Regions from separate parts of the Rhizobium bangladeshense genome, predicted to be linked through region 2. Evidence: predicted binding sites of a transcription regulator. Region 2 holds the regulator's gene; each other region holds the start of a gene.

Region 1 (4,198 bases), 870 kb from region 2:
TCGCGAAGGTTGTATCCTGACGACGCGGAATCGCGAGATATCGCCTCCAAAATCATCGAGCCGCTTTAGGCACCACGGGCTCATCAATCCGTGCAGACGCCGCAGCGGGATGCCGTACTGCTCCTGCAGGAGCGAGCCCATCGTCTCCGGGTCGAAGAGGTTGAGCGGGCTTTCGAATACGGGACTGATTTCTTCACCCGCCTTCAGCACGTAGATCGGATGAACCTCCATCAACTGCTTCAGCCGCTCCGCGAGCGAGGACTTGCCGCCGCCGACCGGACCGAGCAGATAAAGAATCTGCTTGCGCTCCTCGAGCCCCTGTGCCGCATGCCGAAAGAAGGAAACGATGCGTTCGATTGTCTCTTCCATGCCGTGAAAGCCGGCAAAGGCGGGATAAACCCGGATGGTCCTGTTCATGAAGATCCTGCCGAGGCGCGCGTCCCTGGCGGTATCCACCATCTGCGGTTCGCCTATTGCAGCGAGCAAACGCTCGGTCGCGTTGGCATAGGCGATCGGCTCGGTTTTGCAGAGATCGAGATATTCCGAAACCGACATGTCGCTTTCGCGGCGTGCTTCATAACTGCGGGTAAACGCATCGAATACGGATTCACTCAGCATGGGACCTCCATTAAGGTTATGCCGCAGGCTCTAAGCCGTATAACCATCGAGATGGCCACGGCGTTCCTAAGAATCAATAGTTTCGTAGGTATATTCGACGCCGACCGGCGGTTTGTAGCAATGCACAAAATTGTGCATGCACCGGTAATTTTTTTACTCCACGAAACTGTTTCTCATTGTAGTTGAGAAAAGGGTCATTGCGATATCAGCACATTTAGCGACGTGACATGAATGTCAAAAAGGTGTGCAATGGCGCCCGTGATTCGAGCTGTGGAAAATCGGCCTTGGCCGCCAGTGAGAGCAAGCCGGCTCTCAGAGCGGAGCAGCCAGCGCGCTCCCACAGGATGGAACGGGGCGAACGTCACCATCCGCCCGGTATAATTCGTTCATGCGCTTCTCGGGCTTTTAGCCATTGAACGCCTTCTCCAGCTCAGCCACATCAATCTTGACCATGCCGAGCATGACTTCGGTGACGCGCCTTGCCCGCTCGCGATCTTCATCGGCGATCATCTCGGAGAGAGCGCGTGGCACGATCTGCCAGGAAAGACCCCAGCGGTCCTTCAGCCAGCCGCAGGCCTCCGGCGTGCCACCATTGGTGAGGAAGGCATCCCATATCCGGTCGATCTCCGCCTGGCTTTCCAGAAGGATGGCGATCGAAAAGGAATGGTTGAAGCTGTCGAGCGGACCGGCCTTCATCGCCAGAAACGCCTGGCCGCCAAGCGTGAACTCGATCAGCTCGACGCTGCCGGGAGGACCGCTGGGCGTTTCCGCCGGAAGTATGGTGGTGCGGCCAATGCTGGAATCCGGAATGATCGACACGTAGAATTCGACGGCTTCGCGCGCCTGCTCCGCGAACCAGAGATTTGAAATGACCTTCGGCATAGACAGCCTCCTTGTTGGCTAGGATCCCGGACTCCCGTCCGATGCTTCAAGGACGTCTGGTCGGCGCCGGTTCCGACAGGCTGGAATCGGATTTTTTGCCGCTCACCCGCACAAGACAGCAGCCGCACCCACGGCGGCCTGCCGCCCGCATCCGTCTGCAATAGCGGTGATTCCAGAATGAAAGCAGAACATCTTTTCTGGTCTTTCCTTCCCGAATCACTACATTACGCGCCATGAGCAATAGTTTCGACGATATTCCCTTCTTCGACGAAGAACCGGGCGACGTGGCGCGCAAGCCGCAGCCGTTTGTCGCGGCTGCCGGAAGACCCGCCGCCGGCGGCGGTATTGCCGCCCGCGCCATGGCGGCACGCGACGGCGGTAAGCGGCCGGATTATCTCGCGGGCCTCAATCCCGAGCAGACGGAAGCAGTCGAAACACTTGAAGGCCCGGTCCTCGTGCTCGCCGGCGCCGGCACCGGTAAGACGCGCGTGCTGACGACACGGATCGCCCATATTCTCAATACCGGCCGCGCCTTCCCTTCACAGATCCTCGCCGTCACCTTTACCAACAAGGCCGCGCGCGAGATGAAGGAGCGCATCGCCCTGCTCGTCGGCGGCGCCGTCGAAGGCATGCCATGGCTCGGCACCTTCCATTCGATCGGCGTCAAACTGCTGCGCCGCCATGCCGAGCTGGTCGGCCTCAGCTCCGATTTCACCATCCTCGACACCGATGACGTCGTCCGTCTGATCAAGCAGCTGATCCAGGCCGAGGGCCTCGACGACAAGCGCTGGCCGGCGAAGCAGTTCGCCGGCATGATCGACACTTGGAAGAACAAGGGCCTCGGCCCCGCCGATATTCCCGAAGGCGACGCCCGCGCCTTCGCCAATGGCCGCGGCCGCGATCTCTATTTCGCCTATCAGGCGCGCTTGTCGACGCTCAACGCTTGCGATTTCGGCGACCTGCTGATGCATCCGATCGCGATCTTTCGCAAGAATCCGGACCTCCTGAGGGAATATCACGGCCGCTTCCGTTATATCCTTGTCGACGAATATCAGGATACAAACACCGCCCAATATATGTGGCTGAGGTTGCTGGCCCAGCGCAATAAGGGCGAGCCGCAGAATGTCTGCTGCGTGGGCGACGACGACCAGTCGATCTATGGTTGGCGCGGCGCTGAGGTCGACAATATTCTTCGCTTCGAGAAGGATTTTCCCGGCGCTAAGGTGATCAAGCTCGAGCGCAACTACCGCTCGACCGAACATATCCTGGGTGCCGCCGCCCACCTGATCGCCCATAATGAAGGTCGTTTGGGCAAGACATTGTTCACCGATCGCGCCGACCCGGACGACGTCAAGGTGCAGGTCCACGCCTCCTGGGACTCCGAGGAGGAAGCCCGCGCCATCGGCGAGGAGATCGAGCAGCTCCAGCGCAGCAAGCACCTGCTGAACGACATGGCGATCCTCGTGCGCGCCTCCTTCCAGATGCGCGAATTCGAAGATCGCTTCGTCACCCTTGGCCTCAACTATCGCGTCATCGGCGGCCCGCGCTTCTATGAACGCCTCGAGATCCGCGATGCCATGGCCTATTTCCGGCTCGTCGCACAGCCGGCCGACGACCTCGCCTTTGAACGCATCATCAACACGCCGAAGCGCGGCCTCGGCGACACGACGGTGCGTGCGCTGCATGACTATGCTCGCGCTCGCGACATTCCGATGCTTGCGGCAGCGGCCGACATCATCGAGACGGACGAGCTGAAGCCGAAGGCGCGAAAGGCCCTCTTCGACGTGATTCAATCTTTCCGCCGATGGCAGGAACTGCTTGAAAACACTCCGCATACCGAACTTGCCGAGCAGATCCTCGAAGAGTCCGGCTATACCGACATGTGGAAGAACGATAAGAGCGCGGAAGCGCCCGGCCGCCTCGAAAACTTAAAGGAACTCATCCGCTCGATGGAGAGCTTCGAGTCGATGCGCGGCTTTCTCGAGCACGTCTCCCTTGTCATGGACGCCGAGACCAACGAGAACCTCGACGCTGTCTCGATCATGACGCTGCATTCTGCCAAAGGCCTGGAATTCGACACCGTCTTCCTGCCCGGCTGGGAAGAAGGCCTCTTTCCGCACCAGCGCTCGCTGGATGAGAGCGGCCGCGCCGGCCTGGAGGAGGAGCGCCGCCTCGCCTATGTCGGCATCACCCGCGCCAAACGCCGCTGCCACATCTGGTTCGTCTCCAACCGCCGCATCCACGGCCTCTGGCAATCGACCTTGCCTTCGCGTTTCCTGGACGAACTGCCGGAGACCCATGTGGAGGTCGCCGAAATGGAGCAGAGCTACGGTGGTTACGGCCGCGGCGGCTACGGCCAGTCTCGCTTCGACAAGGCCGAACCCTTCGCCAACTCCTATTCCACCCCCGGCTGGAAACGCGCCCAAGCCAACAGGACTGACGCCACCCGCGAGAATTGGGGCACCCGCTCCGGCCATGCCGTCGAACGTATCGGCTATGGCGAAAGCGGCCCAAAGGGGCGCACGATCGACGGCGAACTGGTGGCGAAATCGACTTCCTCCGAGCCCTCGCGCTTCACCCTCGGCGACCGGGTCTTCCATCTGAAATTCGGCAATGGCAACATCACCGGCATCGAAGGCAACAAGCTGACGATCGATTTCGACCGCGCCGGACAGAAGCGGGTGCTGGACGGATTCGT
Region 2 (4,198 bases):
GAGGCGCCCGAGGGAACGGCCGCGCGGCCCATGCTGCCGTCTTCGAGATAGACGTCGACTTCGACGGTGGGGTTGCCACGGCTATCGAGAATCTCGCGGGCGATGATATCGGTGATTGCAGTCATGGGTTCTTCCTGCTCGGTGGGTGATAGGTCGTTCGAAGCCTGTCATAATCGAAGGCGTGCAAATTACAATGCCGCAATTTCCTGCCTTCGAACGGTATTATGTCGTGGCCTAAACCACGATCATGTCAGCCTGTTGAACGTCAGGCCTTGGCGATTGCGTCGAAGGCAAGCAGCTTCTCAAGCAGGCGCGGCATGTCCCTGAGATAGACCATATTCGGGCCATCGGACGGTGCGTTGTCGGGGTCCTGATGGGTTTCGAGGAAGACGCCGGCAATTCCCGTCGCGACCGCCGCACGCGCCAGCGTTTCCACGAACTCCCGCTGGCCGCCCGAGGAATCGCCCTGCCCGCCCGGCTGGGCAACGGAATGCGTCGCATCGAAGACAACGGGAGCGCCCATCGCCGCCATAATCGGCAGCGAGCGCATGTCGGAGACCAAAGTATTGTAGCCGAAGGAAGCGCCGCGCTCGCACAGCAGCACGTTTGGATTGCCGCTGGCGTTGAGCTTCTTCAGGACGTTCTTCATGTCCCAGGGTGCGAGGAACTGGCCCTTCTTGACATTGACGGCGCGGCCGGTCCTGGCGGCGGCGATCAGAAGGTCGGTCTGGCGGCAGAGGAAAGCCGGGATCTGCAGGACATCGACGATCTTTGCCACCTCCGCGCATTGCTCGGCGGTGTGGACGTCGGTCAAGACGGGAAAGCCGAATTCCTTTTTCAGATCGGCAAAGACCTCCATGCCCTTCTCCAAGCCGATGCCGCGCTCGGCCGAGAGGGAGGTGCGGTTCGCCTTGTCGAAAGAGCTCTTGTAGACGAGGCCTATGCCGAGCTTGCCGCAAAGCTCTTTCAGCGTGCCGGCCACCATGAAGGCATGATCGCGGCTTTCCATCTGGCAGGGGCCGGCGATCAGCGACAGGCGGCCTGTATTGGAAAAGGTGACTTGACCATCGCCTTCGCCGATCTTGACTTCGGAATTCGTATCGGAGCTCATCGTGGTTCCTCGAAGGCAAAGAGCGTGCCCTGGCCGGGCGCGGGCTTCACCAGAATGCGGTTGTTCTTACGCGTATACGTCACCCCGTTAGCAGCCAAATGCGCTTCTGTCACGGCAAGATCGGCGACATTGAAGAGGATTGCCCGGCCGCGCAGTCCTCGCTCGGCGGGTGAGACCGCGGTCTCGAAATAGGCCTCCAGCCCCTCCGGCGTCACCAGGCTGATCCTCGCATTCGAGGCCGCGATATTGACGCCAAACCCGGTTTTCTCGGCTGCCGATTGCGCTGCGGCAAGGCCGACGAAGGCGGCGAAAGCCGCCGGCTCCGGTGCGCAGAGCGCCACCTCAGCAATGCCGGTGACGCCATTGTCATGCCTTTCCAGCGAACCGCGATCGGCCGGCAACGGGTTGACGCGCTCGACGGCAAAGAGAAGCAGATCGGGCGCGCGGAGATCGCCGGCAAAAGCCAGTCTGAAGCTCCCGATGCTCTCGGAACCATCCGGCATTTTCATAGTCCGACTAAACTCCAGCATCTTGCCGGCGCTCGATCCCTTGTCGATGAAACTCTTATGATCGAGCCCGCAATCCCCGGTGCCGAAGGCTATCGCCGAAAGCCCCTCCTCGCCGCAGCGGAAGCGAAAGGCCTGGTTGCGGGCGGTAAAGACGTTACCCTGCCGCGCCGATAGCTCGCTCTCCTCGACGCTCGCTACACCGAGCGGCTCCAGATAGGTCTTGTCGGCAAAGAATACGCAGGCATTCTCCGTGCCGAAGGGGTGGCGCGCATCGGCGGCAACGGTGAAGCCGAGTTTCCCGAGCCTCTCGCGCGCCAGGTCTATATTGACGACAGGCAACACGACATGATCCAGCGGGTGCGGCTTGGCGGAATGGTCTTTCATAATGTCCCTCTCCCTGAAATGGCATGAGATGTGCGACGGCACGCGGTCAATTCAAGGCTTGCGCGCCAAATCCGGCGAATGAAAATAAAAATCTCAACGAGTTGACGGGAAGTTTTACGGAAATTTAGCTACTTGCAGAACACATATGGAACATATAGTGTCTGTTCTGGATTTGTTTCAATCACGGGGTCTGACGTCGATGCTCACGCGCAAACAACAGGAGCTTCTCCTTTTCATTCATGAGCGCATGAAGGAATCCGGCGTTCCTCCCTCTTTCGACGAAATGAAGGATGCTCTGGACCTCGCCTCAAAATCAGGCATCCACCGCCTGATCACGGCGCTAGAGGAACGCGGCTTCATTCGCCGCCTACCGAACCGCGCCCGAGCGCTCGAAGTGATCAAGCTTCCAGAGGCCTATAGCCCCAGTCTTCAACCGCGCCGCGGTTTTTCGCCGAGCGTCATCGAGGGCAGCCTCGGCAAGCCCCAGCCGGTCGCCGCCCCTGCTGCGGCAAAGGCGGTCGCAGACAACGGCAACTCCGTCTCCGTGCCGGTCATGGGACGTATCGCCGCCGGCGTTCCGATTTCGGCGATCCAGAACAACACGCACGACATCGTCGTTCCCGCCGATATGCTTGGCTCCGGTGAGCACTACGCGCTGGAGGTCAAGGGCGATTCGATGATCGACGCCGGCATCTTCGACGGCGATACCGTGATCATCCGTAACGGCAGCACTGCAAGTCCCGGCGATATCGTCGTTGCCCTCGTCGACGACGAGGAAGCAACGCTGAAGCGTTTCCGCCGCAAGGGCGCATCGATCGCCCTGGAAGCCGCCAACCCGGCCTATGAGACCCGCATCTTCGGACCCGACCGCGTCAAGGTGCAGGGCAAGCTGGTCGGCCTCATCCGCCGCTATCACTGACGCTGGACGGGCCGGAATCGGTAAAACTGTTGCTGCGCCAATCATAGGCGCGGTGGCGCATCCATGGCCGCGATAATGCATCGAAGGCCGTCGCGACCTCGAGGCCGCTCTCAGTGAAACGCAATTCGACCGAACCGGTCCTGCGCAGCGTTTCGCCGGTAAACAGCGCCGCACCCGAGCGGCAGCTGGCGAAGCGCAGGCGTACAGACGTCACGACAATATCGCCGGCATCGCAAGCGGGGCCGAGATAGGCGGCATTTTCGATGACGGTCACGATATGACCGTTTGCAAGCTTGGCTATGCACCAGGCTTTCCTGAGGCAGGAAAAGCTTTCCGCCTCAGCGCCGGCCGCGGCCGCCTGCATCGCGATCTTCGCTTCGTTCTGCTGCTCGCGGGAAAGCCTGAGGCGCCTCTCCTTATCCTCCGGGATCGCAGGACTATCCAGCATCCTCGGCGGATTATGCACCGTCAGAACGAGCGCCCTCTGCCACTGATCGAAGATGAAATCCGGCGGCCTTTCGCGATTGGAGGCCATTGCTGCCGGCGTGACGACCGCGACGAGCGCGCCGTCTTCCGAAATCACCAGATCCGCCGGCCGGGATGCCGGCAGAACCACTACTGCAAGCGTCGAGACGGCGATGAGAGCGGTGCCGACCTGGCGCAGCCGCGTCCGCAGCAAGGTCATCAGCAGGAAACCTGCCACGGCCAGCGTGAAATACCAGCTGGGCAATCGACCGACGCCGATATTCCCGCCCCAACCGGATATCGTCTTTGCCACCACGATCACCAGATCGAGGCCGAATCCGACCACCTTCCAAGGCAATATATCAAGCCCGAAAGGCATGAGCAGCATCGCCAACAACCCGGCCGGCATGACGATGAAGGAGATGATCGGCATGGTCGCGAGGTTTGCCGGGAGACCATAGGCCGTCAGGCGATGAAAATGCTCGATCGAAAACAGCGCCGTGGAAAAGCCGCCGATCAGCGAAGTCAGGAAAACGCCGCTGAAAAAGCGTGCGACCGCAGCGGCCAGCAGCAGGGCCGGCATTTTCGGCAGGGCGCTTTCGCCGACGCGCCGTTCCTTCCACAGCTGATAAGCCGATACCAGCGCCAGCGTCGCGGCAAAGGACATTTGAAAACTCGGGCCCAGGACTTCGGAAGGTGAGATCGCAATGATAACAAGCGCGGAAAGAGCGACGTTGCGCAGGCTAATCGACGGCCGGTCGAAGAAGACAGCAATCAGCATAATGGCCATCATGATGAAGGCGCGCTCTG
Region 3 (4,198 bases), 340 kb from region 2:
CGGTCTCGAAGACGCTTTGAACGCCTTGGAGGATGCAGGCCATGCGCTCCAGACCCATACCGGTGTCGATCGAAGGACGCGGCAGCGGATTGCGAACCCCAGGCTCGGTCTGCTCGAACTGCATGAAAACCAGGTTCCAGAATTCCAGGAACCGGTCGCCGTCTTCCTCAGGCGAACCGGGAGGGCCGCCCCAGACATTCTCGCCCTGGTCGATGAAGATTTCCGAGCACGGGCCGCAGGGGCCGGTATCGCCCATCTGCCAGAAATTGTCGGAGGTCGGGATGCGGATGATCTTGTCGTCGGAGAAGCCGGCGATTTTCTTCCACAGCGCCGCTGCTTCCTCGTCTTCGGAATAGACGGTCACCAGCAGCCGATGCTTCGGCAGATCGAAGCCTTCAGTCACCAGCTTCCATGCAAGCTCGATCGCATTCTCCTTGAAATAGTCGCCGAAGGAAAAATTACCGAGCATTTCGAAGAAGGTCAGGTGACGGGCGGTATAACCGACATTATCGAGGTCATTATGTTTGCCGCCGGCGCGCACGCACTTCTGCGAGGTTGTCGCAGTCGCATAAGGACGTTTTTCAAGGCCGGTGAAGACATTTTTGAACTGCACCATGCCGGCATTGGTGAACATCAACGTCGGGTCGTTGCGCGGCACGAGCGGGCTCGACGGAACGATCTCGTGGCCGTTCTTCTTGAAATAGTCGAGGAAGGTCGACCGGATATCGTTCACGCCGCTCATTCTATGCCCTTCAATGCTGCCCGAGGCCGGTAAATACAAATTCATCGGCTTTTAACGTTCGCCTCCGCCACTGTCCAGCCGACAAACAAAACCGGCCGCATTCTCGATGAGGGAATGCGGCCGGCTGAGATATCCGATCAAGATCAGGCGCGAAAATTACATTTCCGCGGCGGCATCGCCGTCATCGGCGTCCGGCCCGCCATTCTGCAGGAATCGGTCGGCGATCAGGCCGGCATTCTGGCGCAGCGCCAGCTCGATTTCGCGGGCGAGATCCGGATTGTCGCGCAGGAAGGTCTTGGCGTTTTCGCGGCCCTGACCTAGACGCTGGCTGTTATAGGAGAACCAGGCGCCCGACTTCTCGACGATACCAGCCTTGACGCCGAGATCGACGAGCTCGCCTGTCTTCGATACGCCTTCGCCATACATGATGTCGAACTCGACCTGCTTGAAGGGCGGCGCCATCTTATTCTTGACAACTTTGACGCGGGTCTGGTTGCCGACCACTTCCTCGCGCTCCTTGACCGAGCCGATGCGGCGAATGTCGAGGCGCACGGAGGCATAGAATTTGAGCGCATTGCCACCGGTCGTCGTTTCCGGCGAACCGAACATGACGCCGATCTTCATGCGGATCTGGTTGATGAATATCACCATGCAGTTCGACTTGGAGATCGAAGCAGTCAGTTTGCGCAGCGCCTGGCTCATCAGTCGGGCCTGCATGCCCGGCAGGCTGTCGCCCATCTCGCCTTCGATTTCGGCGCGCGGCGTCAGCGCAGCGACCGAGTCGACGACGAGAACGTCGACGGCGCCGGAGCGCACCAGCGTGTCGGTGATTTCCAGCGCCTGCTCGCCCGTGTCTGGCTGTGAGATCAGGAGGTTCTGCAGATCGACGCCAAGCTTGCGGGCATAGACAGGGTCGAGCGCGTGTTCGGCATCGACGAAGGCGCAAATGCCGCCCTTCTTCTGCGATTCCGCAATGGTCTGCAGCGCAAGCGTTGTTTTGCCCGAGCTTTCCGGCCCATAGATTTCAATGATACGGCCCTTCGGCAGACCGCCAATGCCGAGTGCAATATCGAGGCCAAGCGAGCCCGTCGAAACAGTTTCGATCTCGACAACGTTCTCGTTGGAACCGAGTTTCATGATCGAGCCCTTGCCGAACGACCGCTCTATCTGTGAGAGTGCCGCTTCAAGCGCCTTGCTTTTGTCCACCGATTTGTCCTCTACCAGCCGCAATGAATTCTGAGACATCCGATCCACCTTTAGGTTATTGAAGCCGCTCAAGCAATGTCGAGTTTGTACCCTATTTGTTCCATTCCCGCAATGGGCGAACAAACATTTGAAAGAAAAAGGTAAAACGGTCCGTGTTCTACATTTGTTTTATCGATGCAAAGCAACGGCTTACGCCAAATGCGCGGGCTTTTTCGCAGCCAGGCGAACGCATCGATTCGCCCTCCGCGCATTATCATAGCGGGTAAGCTGATGAAAAAGATTCTCGTTCTCGGTGGTGCCCATATCGACCGGCGCGGCCGCATCTCCGGCGAAACGGCGCCAGGTGCCAGCAATCCCGGCACCTGGTTCGAGGAGCCGGGCGGCGGCGGTTTTAACGCGGCGCGCAACCTTGCAAGACTGGGTTTTCACGTGACAATGATCTCGCCGCGCGGCGGCGATCCCTTCGGCGAAATGGTCGGCGAAGCTGCCGATTTCGCCGGCATCGACGACCGGCCCTTCGTCTTCCTCGACCGCAAGACGCCGAGCTATACCGCGATCATCGAGAAGACCGGCGACCTCGTGATCGCCCTTGCCGACATGGATCTCTACCGCTTCTTCGTGCCGCGGCGCCTTTCCATCCGCTGGGTGCGAGAGGCCTTCGCCGCTCATGATTGCATTCTCGTCGATGCCAATCTGCCGGAAGAGACAATCACGGCGATCGTCGCGAAGGCACACTCCCTGGACAAACCAGTTGGGGCCATTGCCATCTCGCCGGCGAAAGTCGTCAGGCTGAAGCCGTCCATCAAGGATATCGACTACCTATTCCTCAATGAAGCCGAGGCCGCCGTCCTCGTCGGGCAACAGCCGCAGGATGCGGCCGGCTGGGCTCCGCTGCTGAAGGCGATGGGCATCAGGAGCGCTGTCGTCACCCGAGGCCAGCGCGAGCTCGTAGCGATTCGTGAAGGCTGCGTCGCCACGCTGCAGCCGCCGGTCGCCGACGCCGTCGCCGATGTCACCGGCGCAGGCGATTCGCTTGCCGCCGGCACGCTTGCCGCCCTGATAACAGGCCTACCGCTCGAGGAAGCCGTCCGGTATGGCGCAGCAGCGGCAGCGCTCACCGTTCAGTCGCGGCACGCCGTCAACGAAAATCTGACCGCGGATGGCCTGAATGAAGCGCTTGCCCTTGTTCCCGTGGCGAGAATTCTGCATTCAAGCGCCTAACTAAAGAGTTGAGCATGATGTCCTCCGAACACCGCCGGCATTTTTTGGCATCATGCTCTATCGACACAGGATAAGACCATGACCAAGCCCATTTCCCCTCTTTTGCCGATCGCCTATTCGAAGGAGGTCGCCAGCGCCAAGCAGCGCGGCGCGCCCCTGGTGGCGCTGGAATCGACGATCATCACTCATGGCATGCCCTATCCCGGCAACATCGAAATGGCGCGCAGCGTCGAGACAATTATTCGCGAACAGGGCGCGGTGCCGGCGACGATCGCCGTCATCCACGGCACGCTGCATATCGGCCTTGAAGCTGCGGAACTCGAGCAACTTGCCAAGGCGAAAGAGGTGATGAAGGTGTCGCGCGCCGATCTCGCCTTCGCGATCTCCGAACGCCGCACCGGCGCCACCACGGTCGCGGCGACGATGATCGCGGCCGCCCGCGCCGGCATTCGCGTCTTTGCCACAGGCGGCATCGGCGGCGTGCACCGCGGCGCCGAGGAAAGCTTCGATATATCAGCCGATCTCGAGGAACTTGCGCGCACCGGCGTTATCGTGGTCTCCGCCGGCGCCAAGGCAATCCTCGACATTCCGAAGACGCTTGAAGTGCTGGAGACCCGCGGCGTGCCGGTGGTTACCTATGAGAGTGAAGAATTCCCCGCCTTCTGGTCGCGTTCATCAGGCATCCGCAGCCCGCTGTCGCTGAACAGTCCGGCGGCCATCGCCAATTTCCAGACGGTGCGCGAACAGCTCGGCATCGACGGCGGCATGCTCGTCGCCAACCCCGTGCCCGAGGCCGACGAGATCGCGCGCGAGGAGATGGAGATCTATATCGAACGGGCGCTCGACAGCGCCGAGCGCGACGAAATCACCGGCAAGGCGGTGACGCCCTATCTCTTGAGCACGATCTTTGACCTGACGGACGGCCAGAGCCTGAAGACGAATATTGCGCTGGTGGAGAACAATGCGCGGCTTGCGGCGGAGATTGCCGTGGCTCTTGGTGAGTGATTTTTGACGGGCGGGCTGGTCTTA

What was found. Region 2 encodes LexA, which represses DNA repair genes until DNA is damaged. Its sites were predicted from a motif close to TGTTCNNNNTGTGTTCNG; they were not measured.
Region 1: a site for LexA is predicted at 1,674-1,691, ahead of J2J98_RS14210 (ATP-dependent helicase). Genes of this name have one in related genera too.
Region 3: a site for LexA is predicted at 2,102-2,119, ahead of recA (recombinase RecA). Genes of this name have one in related genera too.

What each region holds. Positions count from the first base shown of each region.
Region 1 covers NZ_CP071612.1:2,908,672-2,912,869, forward strand. Annotated here, with positions in the region: gene J2J98_RS14200 (PrkA family serine protein kinase) at 1-618, opposite strand, end outside; gene J2J98_RS14205 (VOC family protein) at 1,024-1,500, opposite strand; gene J2J98_RS14210 (ATP-dependent helicase) at 1,734-4,198, shown strand, end outside.
Region 2 covers NZ_CP071612.1:2,040,289-2,044,486, reverse strand. Annotated here, with positions in the region: gene eno (phosphopyruvate hydratase) at 1-125, opposite strand, end outside; gene kdsA (3-deoxy-8-phosphooctulonate synthase) at 266-1,111, opposite strand; gene J2J98_RS09985 (VOC family protein) at 1,108-2,004, opposite strand; gene lexA (transcriptional repressor LexA) at 2,204-2,923, shown strand; gene J2J98_RS09975 (ComEC/Rec2 family competence protein) at 2,904-4,198, opposite strand, start outside.
Region 3 covers NZ_CP071612.1:2,378,603-2,382,800, forward strand. Annotated here, with positions in the region: gene alaS (alanine--tRNA ligase) at 1-742, opposite strand, end outside; gene recA (recombinase RecA) at 899-1,987, opposite strand; gene J2J98_RS11650 (carbohydrate kinase family protein) at 2,216-3,169, shown strand; gene J2J98_RS11655 (pseudouridine-5'-phosphate glycosidase) at 3,248-4,174, shown strand.